2 regions of the Streptomyces sp. CA-243310 genome follow, and region 1 is predicted to be linked to the other one. Evidence: riboswitches for the same ligand, from Rfam matches in the RefSeq annotation. Region 1 holds a riboswitch; the other holds the start of a gene.

Region 1 (6,828 bases):
TTCGCCGAAGCGGGCCAGGGCCAGCGAACCGGCCACGGCCACCACGAAGCCGAGCACCGCCAACCAGGCGAGCCCCTCGCGGGTGCGGTCCCCGAGCCACACCACCCCCACCGCCGCCGGGCCGATCGTCTCGCCCAGCACCATGCCGGCCGTGGCGGCCGTCACCGAGCCGCGCTGCAGGGCCGAGGTGAGCAGCAGGAAGGCGGCGCCGCCGCCCAACAGGAGCGCGTACAGGGCCGGGTCGGTCAGCACCGACCAGGAGATCCCGTCGATCAGGCGGACCGCGACCTCGACCACCCCGAAGCCCGTTCCGGCCGCGAAGCCGAGCACCAGCGGCCGGGAGCGGTCCGGCAGGCCGCCGGCCGCCGCGCCCACCAGCAGGACCAGGACCGCCACCGCGAGCAACCCCCACTCCAGGGCGGGCGGGCCGGTCCCGGAGCCCTCCTCCCCGGAGGCGAGCCCCAGCATCAGCAGCCCCGCGCTCACCACCGCGACGGCCGCCCACTCCATCCGGTTCAGCCGTACGCGCAGCAATCGGGCCGCGACCACCGCCGTCACCGCGAGGCTGGCCGCCAGCGCGGCCCCCACCGCGTAGATCGGGATGTGTCGCAGGGCGATGATCTGGAGGACGAAGCCGACCCCGTCGAGGCCGAGCCCCGCCAGGTACCGCCACTGGCGCAGGGCCCGCAGCAGGAGTGCGGCGTCCACGCCGGACCCGGTTCCCGGCTCCGCCGCCCGCGCCGCCATGGCCTGGAGGACCGAGGCCGTACCGAAACAGACCGCCGCACCGAGTGCGCAAATCATCCCAACAAGCACGAACCGACTCTAGGTCACCGTCGTGACAAGGGTGTGACGACGGCTGGATTCCATCCCCCGGTCGCCCCGCTCTAGTCTGTCGGGAGCACGCCACCCAGGGGGAGCGAACTCACATGGACACCAGCAGCACCAATCGGCGCCGGATGCGCTCGGGCGCCGTCGCGCTCGGCGGCATGGGCCTGCTCGCCGCGACCCTCGTCGCCTGCGGCAGCAGCGACGAGCCCGACAAGCGGTGCGCGTCCCGTTCCACGCTGAACCACCTGAACAACAAGGAATGCAAGAGCGGCGGCACCGGCGCGTACTACTACGGCGGCAGCGTCGCCAACGGCAGGGTCAAGGACGGCAGCTTCGACAAGTCCGCCGTCACCCGCGGTGGCATCGGCAAGAGCCACTCCGGCTCCAGCGGCGGCTGATCCCGGGTGGAGCGGCACACGATCGAGCCACGCCCGAACTGGCAGCGGACCGTCGAGGAGCAGGGACTGATCTACCCCCTGACCCGGTACCCCGACGACAGCCTGCGCCCCTACTGGGACGAGAGCGCGTACTACGCGTTCTCCCTCCCGGAGGTCGAGGCGCTGGAGAACGTCGTCGAGGAACTGCACGCCATGTGCCTCGCCGCGGCGGCCCACATCGTCGAGCACGACCGCTTCGCGGACCTCGGCATCACCGATCCGAAACTGGCCGCCCGCATCGCCGAGTCCTGGCGCCGGCGCGACGAGCAGCCCTCCCTCTACGGCCGCTTCGACCTGCGCTACGACGGCTCCGGCGGCCCGGCCAAGATGCTGGAGTACAACGCCGACACCCCCACCTCCCTGGTGGAGGCGGCGAGCCCGCAGTGGTTCTGGATGGAGGAGCGGTTCCCCGGCGCCGACCAGTGGAACTCCCTCCACGAGCGGCTCGTCGACGCGTGGCGCCGACAGGCCGAACTGCTGCCGCCCGGTCCGGTGCACTTCGCGCACTCCGAGACCGACGAGCTCGGCGAGGACCTGATGACGGTCGCCTACCTCCAGGAGACCGCGGAGCAGGCCGGCCTGGACACCGTCGCCATGTCCGTCGAGCAGATCGGCTGGGACAGCCTCTCCGGCCGGTTCGTCGACGAGAAGCTCCGCTTCATCCGCGGCATCTTCAAGCTCTACCCGTGGGAGTGGCTGGCCTCGGACGAGTTCGGGCCCCAGGTGCTGGGCACGTACGACCACGGCGGCGGCTCCGGCACGACGGCCTGGATCGAGCCGCTGTGGAAGATGCTGCTCTCCAACAAGGCGCTGCTGGCGGTCCTGTGGGAGCTGTTCCCCGAACACCCGAACCTGCTGCCCGCCTACCTCGACGGCCCGCGCGAGCTCGCGGACACCACCGGCTACGTCGCCAAGCCCCTGCTGGGCCGCGAGGGTGCCGGGGTGACCCTGCACGAGGCGGGGGAGGACGGGGAGCCGTTCACCCCGGTGGACGACGAGACGTACGTCTTCCAGGCCCTGGCCCCGCTGCCCGACTTCGACGGCAACCGGGTCGTGCTCGGCGCGTGGGTCGTCGAGGAGGAGGCCGCGGGGCTGGGCATCCGGGAATCGGCGGGGCCGGTCACGGACGAGTACGCCCGCTTCCTGCCCCACGTCATCCTCTAGCCCGTCGGCCCGTGAGGCCGGCGGGCCGCGTCAGGCCGACAGCACCGACCGCAGCCGGTCCAGGCCCCAGTCCAGGTCCTCCTTGCTGATCACCAGCGGCGGTGCGATCCGGATCGTGGATCCGTGGGTGTCCTTCACCAGCACCCCGAGCCCCATCAGCTTCTCGGAGATCTCCCGGCCGGTGCCGCGCGACGGGTCGATGTCGACGCCCGCCCACAGCCCGCGACCCCGCACCGCGGTCACCGCACCCCCGCCGACCAGCAGGTTCAGCTCGTGGTGCAGGTGGTCGCCGAGTTCGGTGGCCCGCTGCTGGTACTCGCCGGAGCGAAGCATCGCGATGACCTCCAGCGCGACCGCGCAGGCGAGCGGGTTCCCGCCGAAGGTGGACCCGTGCTCGCCCGGCCGGAACACGCCGAGCACGTCCCGGTCGGCGACCACCGCGGAGACGGGCACGACCCCGCCGCCGAGCGCCTTGCCCAGGATGTACATGTCGGGGACGACCCCCTCGTGCTCCAGGGCGAAGGTCTTGCCGGTGCGGCCCAGACCCGACTGGATCTCGTCCGCGAGGAAGAGAACGTTCCGTTCGCGGGTGAGTTCCCGTACGCCCTGGAGGTAGCCGGCGGGCGGCACGAGGACGCCCGCCTCGCCCTGGATCGGCTCCAGGAGCACGGCCACGGTGTTCTCCGTGACGGCGTGGGAGAGCGCGGTGAGATCGCCGTACGGGACGATCTCGAAGCCCGGCGTGTAGGGGCCGAAGTGGTCGCGGGCGTCGTGGTCCGTGGAGAACGACACGATGGTCGTGGTCCGGCCGTGGAAGTTGTCGGCCGCGACCACGATCTTGGCGTGGCCGTCCGGGACGCCCTTGACCTCGTACCCCCACTTGCGGGCCGTCTTCACCGCCGTCTCCACGGCCTCCGCGCCCGTGTTCATCGGCAGCACCATCTCCTTGCCGCACAGCGCGGCGAGTTCGGTGCAGAAGTCCGCGAAGCGGTCGTGGTGGAAGGCGCGGGAGGTGAGGGTGACCCGCTCCAACTGGGCGCGTGCGGCGTCGATCAGACGCCGGTTGCCGTGACCGAAGTTGAGGGCGGAGTACCCGGCGAGCATGTCGAGATACCTGCGGCCCTCCACATCGGTCATCCACGCGCCCTCCGCCGATGCGACGACGACGGGCAGGGGGTGGTAGTTGTGCGCGCTGTGCGCGTCGGCGGAGCGGATGGCATCAGCAGTATTCGACACGGGGTCTCCGATCGTCCGTCAGGCCTGTGACGAGGGTGGCGTCACTGTCCATCCTCGCTCGTACGACGGACGGAGAAACCTTTCTCGTGGCGCGCCCGCTAAGGTGGGCCCCACGCACGGCGACTGGCGCACGGAGAACGGACTCCGGGGAAGTCGTGCGCGCACGACCGCACACAAGGCCGCTCGCCTGGGCCTCGCGGGGACGAGAGACGACATCGACCCCGGAGGAGCCGCCATGACCGCGCGCCGCCACCCCGCCCTTTTCGCGACCGACCCCGAGCTGGCGTCGTTCGTGGAGGCGGAAGAGGAACTGCAGGCCGAGACCCTGCGCCTGATCCCCAGCGAGAACTACGTGTCCGCCGCCGTGCTGGAAGCCTCCGGCACCGTCCTGCAGAACAAGTACAGCGAGGGCTACCCGGGCCGCCGCTACTACGAGGGCCAGCAGAACATCGACCGCGTCGAGGCCCTGGCCGTGGAGCGGGCGAAGGGCCTGTTCGGCGTCGACCACGCGAACGTGCAGCCGTACTCCGGCTCCCCGGCCAACCTCGCCGTGTACCTCGCCTTCGCGAAGCCGGGCGACACCGTGATGGGCATGGCCCTGCCGATGGGCGGCCACCTCACCCACGGCTGGGGCGTGTCCGCGACCGGCTCCTGGTTCCGGGGCGTGCAGTACGGCGTCCGCGCCGACGACGGCCTCATCGATTACGACGCGGTGCGGGACCTGGCCCTGGCCGAACGCCCGAAGATCATGTTCTGTGGTGGCACGGCCGTGCCCCGCACGATCGACTTCGAGGCCTTCGCGTCGATCGCCAAGGAGGCGGGCTCGATCCTCGTCGCCGACGTCGCCCACATCGCGGGCCTGATCGCGGGCGGCGCGCACCCGTCGCCGGCCGGGCACGTGGACGTGATCTCCACGACCACCCACAAGACCCTGCGCGGTCCGCGCGGCGCGATGCTGATGTGCCGCGAGGAGCACGCGAAGGCCATCGACAAGGCGGTCTTCCCCGGCCTCCAGGGCGGCCCGCACAACCAGACGACGGCCGGCATCGCGGTCGCGCTGCACGAGGCGGCGCAGCCGGCGTTCGTCACGTACGCCCACGCGGTCGTCGCCAACGCCAAGGCGCTGGCGACGGCCCTGCTGGAGCGGGGCTTCGACCTGGTGTCGGGTGGCACGGACAACCACCTGATCCTGATGGACCTGACCTCGCGCGGGGTACCGGGCAAGATCGCGGCCAAGGCGTTGGACCGGGCGGGCATCGTCGTGAACCACAACACGGTCCCGTTCGACCCGCGCAAGCCGTTCGACCCGTCGGGCATCCGGATCGGTACGCCGTCGCTGACCTCGCGGGGCCTGACGGTGGACCACATGCCGGTGGTGGCGGACTGGATCTCCCGCGCGGTCGACGCCGCGGCCGCGTCCGACGAGGCGGCCCTGGCCGTGATCCGCGCCGAGGTCACCGACCTCATGTCGGCCCACCCGGCCCCGGGCCTGCCCCTGTCCTGACCGGGGTCGCCCCGGCGCCGCCCCGGCCCCCGAGGGCCGGGGCGGCGCCGACGGTTCCGGTTCCGGCCGGTCGGAAAGCGGTCGCTCGCTCCGGGCGGGATCCGGCCGGCCGGCTACGCGCGAGTACGGCCGGACACCGCCCCCCGAGAGCGGGGCCCGGATGTGATCCCGCGCTCATCCGGCACCCGATCCGGCCGGCGCGAGGCCCGAGACGGCCATCGCACCTGAGAGAATGGGGCCATGGCTTCTGATCGTCCTCGCGCGCTCTCCGGTATCCAGCCCACCTCCGGTTCGTTCCACCTCGGGAACTACCTCGGGGCCATTCGTCAGTACGTCGCCCTCCAGGAAACGCACGACGCCTTCTACATGGTCGTCGACCTGCACGCGATCACCATGCCGCAGGATCCCAGGGAGCTGCGTGCGAACACCCGGCTCTCCGCCGCCCAACTGCTCGCGGCCGGTCTGGACCCCGAGCGCTGCACGCTCTTCATCCAGAGCCACGTGCCCGAGCACGCGCAGCTCGGCTGGGTCATGAACTGCATCACCGGCTTCGGCGAGGCGAGCCGGATGACCCAGTTCAAGGACAAGTCCGCCAAGCAGGGAGCGAACAACGCCACCGTCGGCCTGTTCACGTACCCGATCCTCCAGGTCGCGGACATCCTGCTCTACCAGGCCAACGCCGTCCCCGTGGGCGAGGACCAGCGCCAGCACATCGAGCTGACCCGCGACCTGGCCGAGCGCTTCAACACGCGCTTCGGCCGGACCTTCACGCTGCCCGCCGCGCACATCGTCAAGGAGGTCGCGAAGATCTACGACCTCCAGGACCCGGCGATCAAGATGTCGAAGTCCGCCTCCTCGCCCAAGGGCCTGGTCAACCTCCTCGACGAGCCCAAGGTCACCGAGAAGAAGATCAAGAGCGCGGTCACCGACACCGAGGCGGAGATCCGCTTCGACACGGAGAAGAAGCCCGGCGTCAGCAACCTGCTCACGATCTACTCCACCCTCACGGGCGACACGATCCCCGAGCTGGAGACCCGCTACGAGGGCAAGGGGTACGGCGCGCTGAAGACCGACCTGGCCGGCGTGATGGTCGATTTCGTCACACCCTTCAAGAAGCGCACCCAGGAGTACCTGGACGACCCCGAGACCCTGGACGCCGTACTGGCCAAGGGCGCGGAGAAGGCTCGCGCGGTCGCCGCCGAGACCCTGGCGCAGGCGTACGACCGCCTCGGGTTCCTGCCCGCCAAGCACTGACCGACAGAGGACCCTGGCGGTTCGGGGGGTGCTGCCATCACACTGAGCGGCAGCACCCGATCACGGGACAGACGGACGAGACAGACGGAGGAGACAGACGTGGGGACCGTAACGCTCGGCGTTTCGATCGCGGTCCCGGAGCCGTACGGCAGCAGCCTTCAAGAGCTGCGGGTCGGCTTCGGGGACGCCGCCGCGCTCGGCATCCCCACGCACGTCACCCTGGTGCCGCCCACCGAGGTGGAAGCGGAGCGGCTGCCGGCGATCCGGGCCCACCTGGCCGAGGTCGCGGCGACGTTCCGCGCCTTCGCGATGCGGCTGGCGGGCACCGGCACCTTCCGCCCCCTCTCGCCGGTGGTCTTCGTCCGGCTCGTCGAGGGCGGCGCCGGCTGCACCCGCCTCCAG
Region 2 (6,828 bases), 1.4 Mb from region 1:
CCACCTTCACGGCGACCGTCCCGTACCTGCTCTCCAGCGCCGCCCAGATCTACTTCCTGGTCTCGGGGCAGTCCGCACGCGTCCACCGCGGCCGGCTGGTCCGTGACACCGTCCTGGCCTGCGCCGCCTTCGCCTTCTCGATGTGGCTCGTGGCCGGCTCCGGGTACGCCGCCGTCTACCAGGGCGTGCTGTTCCTCTTCGTGGGCGTGGTCGTGTACGCCGTGATGTCCGCCCGCAGGCAGCGCGCCGCGGCCGCCTGACCGGCGGGCGGCCCCGAGCGGGCCGCGCACGCCCGAGCCGCACACGCCACGGGGGCCCGGGGCGGTCTGCCGACCGTCCCGGGCCCCCGTCCCCGCTTCTAGTCGAGGTAGTCGCGCAGCACCTGCGAACGCGACGGGTGACGCAGCTTCGACATGGTCTTCGACTCGATCTGACGGATGCGCTCACGGGTGACCCCGTACACGCGGCCGATCTCGTCCAGGGTCTTCGGCTGGCCGTCGTTGAGGCCGTACCGCATGGAGACCACGCCCGCCTCACGCTCGGAGAGCGTCCCCAGGATCGACTGCAGCTGCTCCTGGAGGAAGGTGAAGGACACCGCGTCCGCCGGTACGACCGCCTCGGAGTCCTCGATGAGGTCACCGAACTCGCTGTCGCCCTCCTCACCCAGGGGGGTGTGCAGGGAGATCGGCTCACGGCCGTACTTCTGGACCTCGATGACCTTCTCGGGGGTCATGTCGAGTTCCTTGCCCAGCTCCTCCGGAGTGGGCTCCCGACCGAGGTCCTGGAGCATCTGCCGCTGGACACGGGCCAGCTTGTTGATGATCTCGACCATGTGGACGGGGATGCGGATCGTGCGCGACTGGTCGGCCATGGCGCGCGTGATCGCCTGCCGGATCCACCAGGTCGCGTACGTGGAGAACTTGAAGCCCTTGGTGTAGTCGAACTTCTCCACCGCGCGGATCAGACCGACGTTGCCCTCCTGGATCAGGTCCAGGAAGAGCATGCCGCGGCCCGTGTAGCGCTTGGCGAGGGAGACCACGAGACGGAGGTTGGCCTCCAGCAGGTGGTTCTTGGCCCGGCGACCGTCCTCGACGAGGATCTCCAGCTCACGCTTGAACGTGGCCTTGTGGTCCTCCTCCTCTTCGAGCTTGTACTCGGAGAAGAGACCCGCCTCGATGCGCTTGGCGAGCTCGACCTCCTGCTCGGCGTTGAGCAGCGGCACCTTGCCGATCAGCTTGAGGTAGTCCTTGACGGGGTCCGCGGTGGCACCGGCGACCATGACGGTCTGCGCCGGGGCGTCGTCCTCGTCGTCGTCGGACAGCACGAAGCCCTGGGTTCCGCCGACCTTCGGAGTCTCCTCCTCGGCCTCGTCGGCCGGGTCCTCGGCCGCCCAGTCCTCGCCCTCGGCCGCGGGGGTCTCGCCCTCGTCGCCGTCCTTGGCGCCCTTCTTCGTGGCGGCGGTCTTCTTGGTGGCCGTCGCCTTCTTCGCGGCGGTCTTCTTGACCGTCCGCTTCTTCGGCTCGGCGGCGGCCTCGGCCGCCACCTCCTCCTCGGTCCCGGAGGCCGACGGTGCGGATATCGCCGCGGCGGTGGCGGGGACCGCCGTCTTGCGCGCGCCGATGGGGCGCGGCGCGGCGGCGGCCTTCTTGGTCACGGTGCGGGCCGGGGCGGCAGCCTTGCGCGGCTTCTTCGCAGCGGCCTTGGTGGCGGGGGCGGCGCTGACGTGGAGGGCGACACCCTCCTCGTCCAGGACCTGGTTCAGGCTGCGCAGGACCCGCTTCCACTGGTCCACCGGGATGCGGCCGGCCTCGAAGGCCTGGCGCACGTCATCACCGTTGATGTGACCCTGCTCGCGGCCGCGCTCGACGAGCGCGACGAGGGCCTCCGATTCGGCGATCTCCGGAGGGAACGTACGGGACGGGCTGAGCGACACAAGGAGCCTCTCGTTGCGAACAGATAAGGGGTGAGCGGGACATCATCGCGCGACTTCGGGAAACAGACCCGAGGGGGGTCTGTATTCCGGGGCCGCGCGAGGACACCTGTCGGTTCATCGCATGCCCGAGTCGATTCGTTACGCGCTGAATTGAGTGACCTGCGCCACGCTGTGGCGACGCAACCGATCCGACGTGGATCCGTCCGCGCTCCCGCGCCCTCCCGGCTCAGCCCTTTTTGCGGGCCTCGACGAGAAAACGGGCGGTGTGCGCGACGAACGGACCTTCGCGTTCGATCCGTTCGTGGAGCTCGCGCAACCGGTCCCGGTGGTGCCCGACCGTGAAGCCCGGCACCATCCAGATCACCTTCCGTAGAAAGTAGATCACGGCTCCGATGTCGTTGAACTCCGTCCGCAGTCGTTCGGAGCGCAGATCGACGATCTCCAGGCCCGCCTTCCGGGCGGCGGCGACCGCGTCGTCGGGGTGCCGGTCGCGCCGGACCTCCTCCGGCTGCGGGCCCAGGAAGTACTCCACCAGCTCGAAGACGCTGGCCGGACCGACCTGCTGCGAGAAGTACGTGCCGCCCGGCGTCAGCACGCGGGCGATCTCGTCCCACCAGACGGTCACCGGATGCCGGCTGCCGACCAGCTCGAAGGCCTCGTCCGCGAAGGGCAGCGGCGGCTCGTCGGAGTCGGCGACCACCACCGCGCCCAGCGGGTGCAGGAGCCGGGTCGCCTTGGCGACGTTCGGCGGCCAGGACTCGGTCGCCACCGTCAGCGGCGGCAGCGCGCCGGCCCCGGCGAGCACCTCGCCGCCACCGGTCTGGACGTCGAGGACGGAGGAGACCCGGGACAGGCGTTCGCCGAGGAGCTTCTGGTAGCCCCACGAGGGGCGCTGTTCGGTGGCGCGGCCGTCGAGCCAGGAGAAGTCCCAGCCGTCCACGGAGACGGACTCGGCCTCGGCGACAAGATGGTCGAAAGTACGCGTCATCCCCCGATCGTCGCAGGCCGCGAGCCGGTCCTCCAGCGGGTATCGCCGGCCCGCCGTGCGCGGGCGTCGACTAGAGTGGCCCGCGGGCCGTGACTGGCGTTCGGGTGGATCACCACCGGGGAGCGGCCCGGCGTACCGGTGGGTACGTCGACTGCCGCGCGCCTGGGCGAACCGCGATTCCGCTGCGACGCCCAGGAGACCCCGTGACCACTGCCCAGACCGCCCGGCTCATGGACGGCACCGCCGTCGCCCGCCGCATCTCCGAACAGACCGCCGCGCACGCCGCGAAGATCACCGAGCGCACCGGCACCGCCCCCTGTCTGGCGACCGTGCTCGTCGGCGAGGACCCCGCGTCCGTGACCTACGTACAGATGAAGCAGAACCGCTGCGCCAAGGCCGGGATCACCTCCCGCCACGTCGAGCTCCCCGCCGAGACCACCACCGCGGAACTGGTGGCCGCCCTCACCGCGCTCTCCGAGGACCCGGAGGTCAGCGGCATCCTCCTCCAGCACCCGGTGCCGCACCACATCGACGAGCGGGCCGCCTTCGAGGCCATCGCACCCGGCAAGGACGTCGACGGTGTGACGATGCACTCCTTCGCCGCCATGGGCTTCGGCCTGCCCGGCTTCGTCTCCTGCACCCCCGGCGGCATCATGCGCCTCCTGGAGGAGTACGACGTGGACCTGACCGGCAAGCACGCCGTGGTCGTCGGCCGCAGCGCGATCCTGGGCAAGCCCGCCGGGATGCTGCTGTTGGAGCGCAACGCCACCGTCACCTACTGTCACTCCCGCACCGTGGACCTGCCCTCGATCGTGCGCCAGGCCGACGTGCTGGTCGCCGCCGTCGGCAAGGCCGAGTTCATCCGGGGCGAGGACATCAAGCCGGGCGCGGTCGTCCTGGACGCCGGCTACAACGCGGGCAACGTCGGCGACGTCCACATCGAGTCGGCCGCCACCCGGGCCTCCCTGATCACCCCGGTCCCCGGCGGCGTCGGCCCGATGACCATCGCCGTGCTCCTGGAGCAGACCGTGCGGGCCGCCGCCGCGCAGGCCGGGCTGGACCTCGCCGGGCTCTGACCCGGCCGCGCGCCCGATCCCGTACGACGACCGCCCCGGCCCCCTTCGGTCCGGGGCGTCCCGTTTTCCCCGGCCCGCGGCCGTTGCCGGTCCCGTACGGTCCTGCCCGGTCCCGTGCGACCCGGCAGGCCTCAGGGGCGGCCGACCGGGTCGGCGGGGGTGCCGCCCCCGGTCCGGCCGTCCTCGGCGCCCGGGTTCCCGGGCCGGTCCAGCCCGCCGATGGTCCGCTCGGCCGCGGTGAGCGGCGCCGCCTTGTGGGCGCCCTCCCCGGAGGCCCGCAGCACGCGCCAGAGCACGTCCGGGCGGAACCAGTGGGTCGGCGGGCTGGTCATGGTGATGACCTGGAGGAAGGCGCCCGTGAGCTGCTCCTGCGTGGTGGCGCCGGTCATCAGCCGGCTCACGTACCGCGTGACCAGCGCGGAGCCCGGCCTGGACTTCATGCCGGTCGCCGTCGCCTCCGGGTAGAGGATGTCCTGCGAGGTGGCGAGCTCCCAGGCGGTGGAGACCTGCGGGGCGAGCGCGCGCTGCGCCGCACGTCCCACGGAGGGCGTGGCGAGCCCCCGGGCGCGCAGCAGGTCGCGTACGGCCAGCAACCCGCGGGCGGCGACGGACATGCCCTGCCCGTACAACGGGTTGAAGGTGGCGACGGAGTCCCCGACGGCGAAGAAGCCCTCGGGCAGGTCGGCCTTCTCGAAGAAGACGCGGCGATTGGCGGTGCCCTGGGTCACGGACACCTCGGTGAGCGGCTTCTTTCCCTTCAGCAACTCGCCGACGACCGGGTCCCGCGCTTCCATGGCGAACGGGATGAACGCGTCCGGGTCGGCGGTCGGCTGGCCGCCGCGGGTGCCCGAGAGGGTGGCCTGCCACCGGCCGTTCTCGATCGGGACGATCGTCGCGGTACGACCGGGCACGGGCACCCGCGGATCGGACTGCACGTTGACGATGGGGAAGCCCATCGCGTGGCTTCCGGCGGGCGCCTCGAAGATCCGGGTCGCGTAGACCAGACCGGAGTCGACCTCCGCCTGCTCGATCTCACCCACCCCCAGTTCCTGGAGCCAGGTCCGGCTCCGGGAGCCGCGACCGCTCGCGTCGACGACGAGGTCCGCGGTGATCAGCCGGTCCTCCTCCTCGGGGGTGTCGACGCGGACCCCGGTGATCCGGGCCGCCGTGCCCTCCAGGCCCCGTACCCGGCTCTGCTGGAGGGTGCGCACCTCCTTGAGGCCGAGGACCTTCTCGCGAACCACCGAGTCGAGGAGGTCGCGGCTGCACGAGATGCTGAACTGCTTCTCCCCGCACCGCGGCAACCAGCCCTCGGCCGCCTTGGTGACGAGTTCGACGGGCAGGCTGCGACGCAGGGCGCCCGCGGCCGTCCATTCCCCGATGACGCCCGGCAGTATCTCCTCGATGGCGCGCGCCCCGCCCGACCACAGGACGTGCACGTGGCGGGCCTGCGGCAGGCCGCGGCGCGGAGCGGGGCCGTCCGGCAGCGTGTCGGCGTCGATGATCGTGACCGTGGCGTGTTCGGCGAGGACGGCTGCCGTCAGGAGGCCGGACATGCTGCCGCCGATGACGACGACATGACGGGGTGCGGAAGGCTGGGGCATCGTGTGGTGGCTCTCTGTCGGGGCCGCACGGGAGACGGCGACACAAGTGAAGTGGTGTGCTCGGGCCACCGGGGCGGGTGGGGCCGGCGCCCGGTCAACGGGCCCTGTCGATGGGGGACTTGACCGGTCCGATCGCCGTGGACGGTCGAACCGCCCGGGAGCGGGGCGGGGTTCGTGCGTCGAGCCGGGAAGGGGGCGGGGCGGGGGGTCGGCGTGGGGCCGGGGCGCGGGGCGCCGCGGCACGCGTCCCGAGGGCCGCTCGGGCGGGCCGGTCGGAGCCCGGGTCGGAGCCCGGGTCGGAGTCGGAGCCGGAGTCGCCACAGCGCGGAGCCCGGGTGGCCCTCATGGCGCGCCCCCCTCGGGGCCCGGCACCGGGCCCCGGCCGGCAGGTCCCGGGTCCCCGGTGGGGCGGACGTCGAGACGGCCCTCCCGGGCGAGCAGATCGTCCAGGTGGTCGGCCAGGGACTTCCAGCCCGCGGGGGAGAGCAGGCCGGCGCGGGTGACGATGCTGCGTACGTCGTGCGCCCGCAGGACCGCGAGCATCGGGTTCTCCGCCTCGTGCGCGGCCGACTCCAACTCGTGCTCGATCCCGACCAGGGCCGCGGCCAGCGCCTCGGTGTCATCGGCCAGCAGGAATCCGCCCTCCACCCCGTAGAACCGCTGGATCCCGGCCGCCGCGGCCAGACTGGGCAGGCCCTCGCCCTGGGCGAGGCGGGTCAGCGACTGCCCCGACGCGTCGAAGGAACGCGCGATGGCCGTCAGGGAGTACGGCCGCCCGTCCTCCCGGGGCCGGGTGCGGCGCAGGTGCTCGAAACGCTCCCGGACCTGCTGCCGGAGCGGAAGCCGCGCCGGCCGGCCGTCGAGGGTGAGGCGGATGGCCTCGGGGGTGATGCCGGTGACGAAAGACAGCCGGTCCAGGTCGTCGGGGGCGCCCCGCCCCGCGGGGGCGGTGGCCAGGGCCCGTTCCACCGCGCTCTTGTTGTCGGCCAGCAGGAAGCCCGCGAAGACCCCGAAGAACCGCTGGATCCCGGCCGCGTGCCCCAACCCGGGCAGGCCCGTGCCCGCGTTGAGGGGACCCAGGGAGGCGCCGGGCGCCCCGAAGTCATCGGCCACGGCGGCGAGCGACCACTCCCGGCCGTGCTTGTCACGCCGGGTCTCGCGCAGCCGCAGGAAACGACGGTGCACCCGCCGGATCAGGGGGACTTCGGGCGCTTCGCCGGCCAAGAC

What was found. Region 1 has a riboswitch for ZMP and ZTP ahead of glyA (serine hydroxymethyltransferase). Riboswitches for the same ligand answer to the same signal wherever they lie in the genome.
Region 2: another riboswitch for ZMP and ZTP. It lies ahead of ACQEVM_RS11235 (bifunctional 5,10-methylenetetrahydrofolate dehydrogenase/5,10-methenyltetrahydrofolate cyclohydrolase); the one in region 1 lies ahead of glyA (serine hydroxymethyltransferase).

What each region holds. Positions count from the first base shown of each region.
Region 1 covers NZ_JBNJMF010000001.1:1,073,642-1,080,469, forward strand. Annotated here, with positions in the region: gene ACQEVM_RS05105 (hypothetical protein) at 1-804, opposite strand, end outside; gene ACQEVM_RS05110 (hypothetical protein) at 930-1,229, shown strand; gene ACQEVM_RS05115 (glutathionylspermidine synthase family protein) at 1,236-2,432, shown strand; gene rocD (ornithine--oxo-acid transaminase) at 2,463-3,668, opposite strand; ZMP/ZTP riboswitch at 3,778-3,868, shown strand; gene glyA (serine hydroxymethyltransferase) at 3,904-5,172, shown strand; gene trpS (tryptophan--tRNA ligase) at 5,413-6,426, shown strand; gene ACQEVM_RS05135 (2'-5' RNA ligase family protein) at 6,526-6,828, shown strand, end outside.
Region 2 covers NZ_JBNJMF010000001.1:2,473,003-2,479,830, forward strand. Annotated here, with positions in the region: gene ACQEVM_RS11220 (amino acid permease) at 1-260, shown strand, start outside; gene ACQEVM_RS11225 (RNA polymerase sigma factor) at 359-1,933, opposite strand; gene ACQEVM_RS11230 (methyltransferase domain-containing protein) at 2,160-2,921, opposite strand; ZMP/ZTP riboswitch at 3,001-3,096, shown strand; gene ACQEVM_RS11235 (bifunctional 5,10-methylenetetrahydrofolate dehydrogenase/5,10-methenyltetrahydrofolate cyclohydrolase) at 3,125-3,997, shown strand; gene ACQEVM_RS11240 (NAD(P)/FAD-dependent oxidoreductase) at 4,129-5,601, opposite strand; gene ACQEVM_RS11245 (hypothetical protein) at 5,944-6,828, opposite strand, start outside.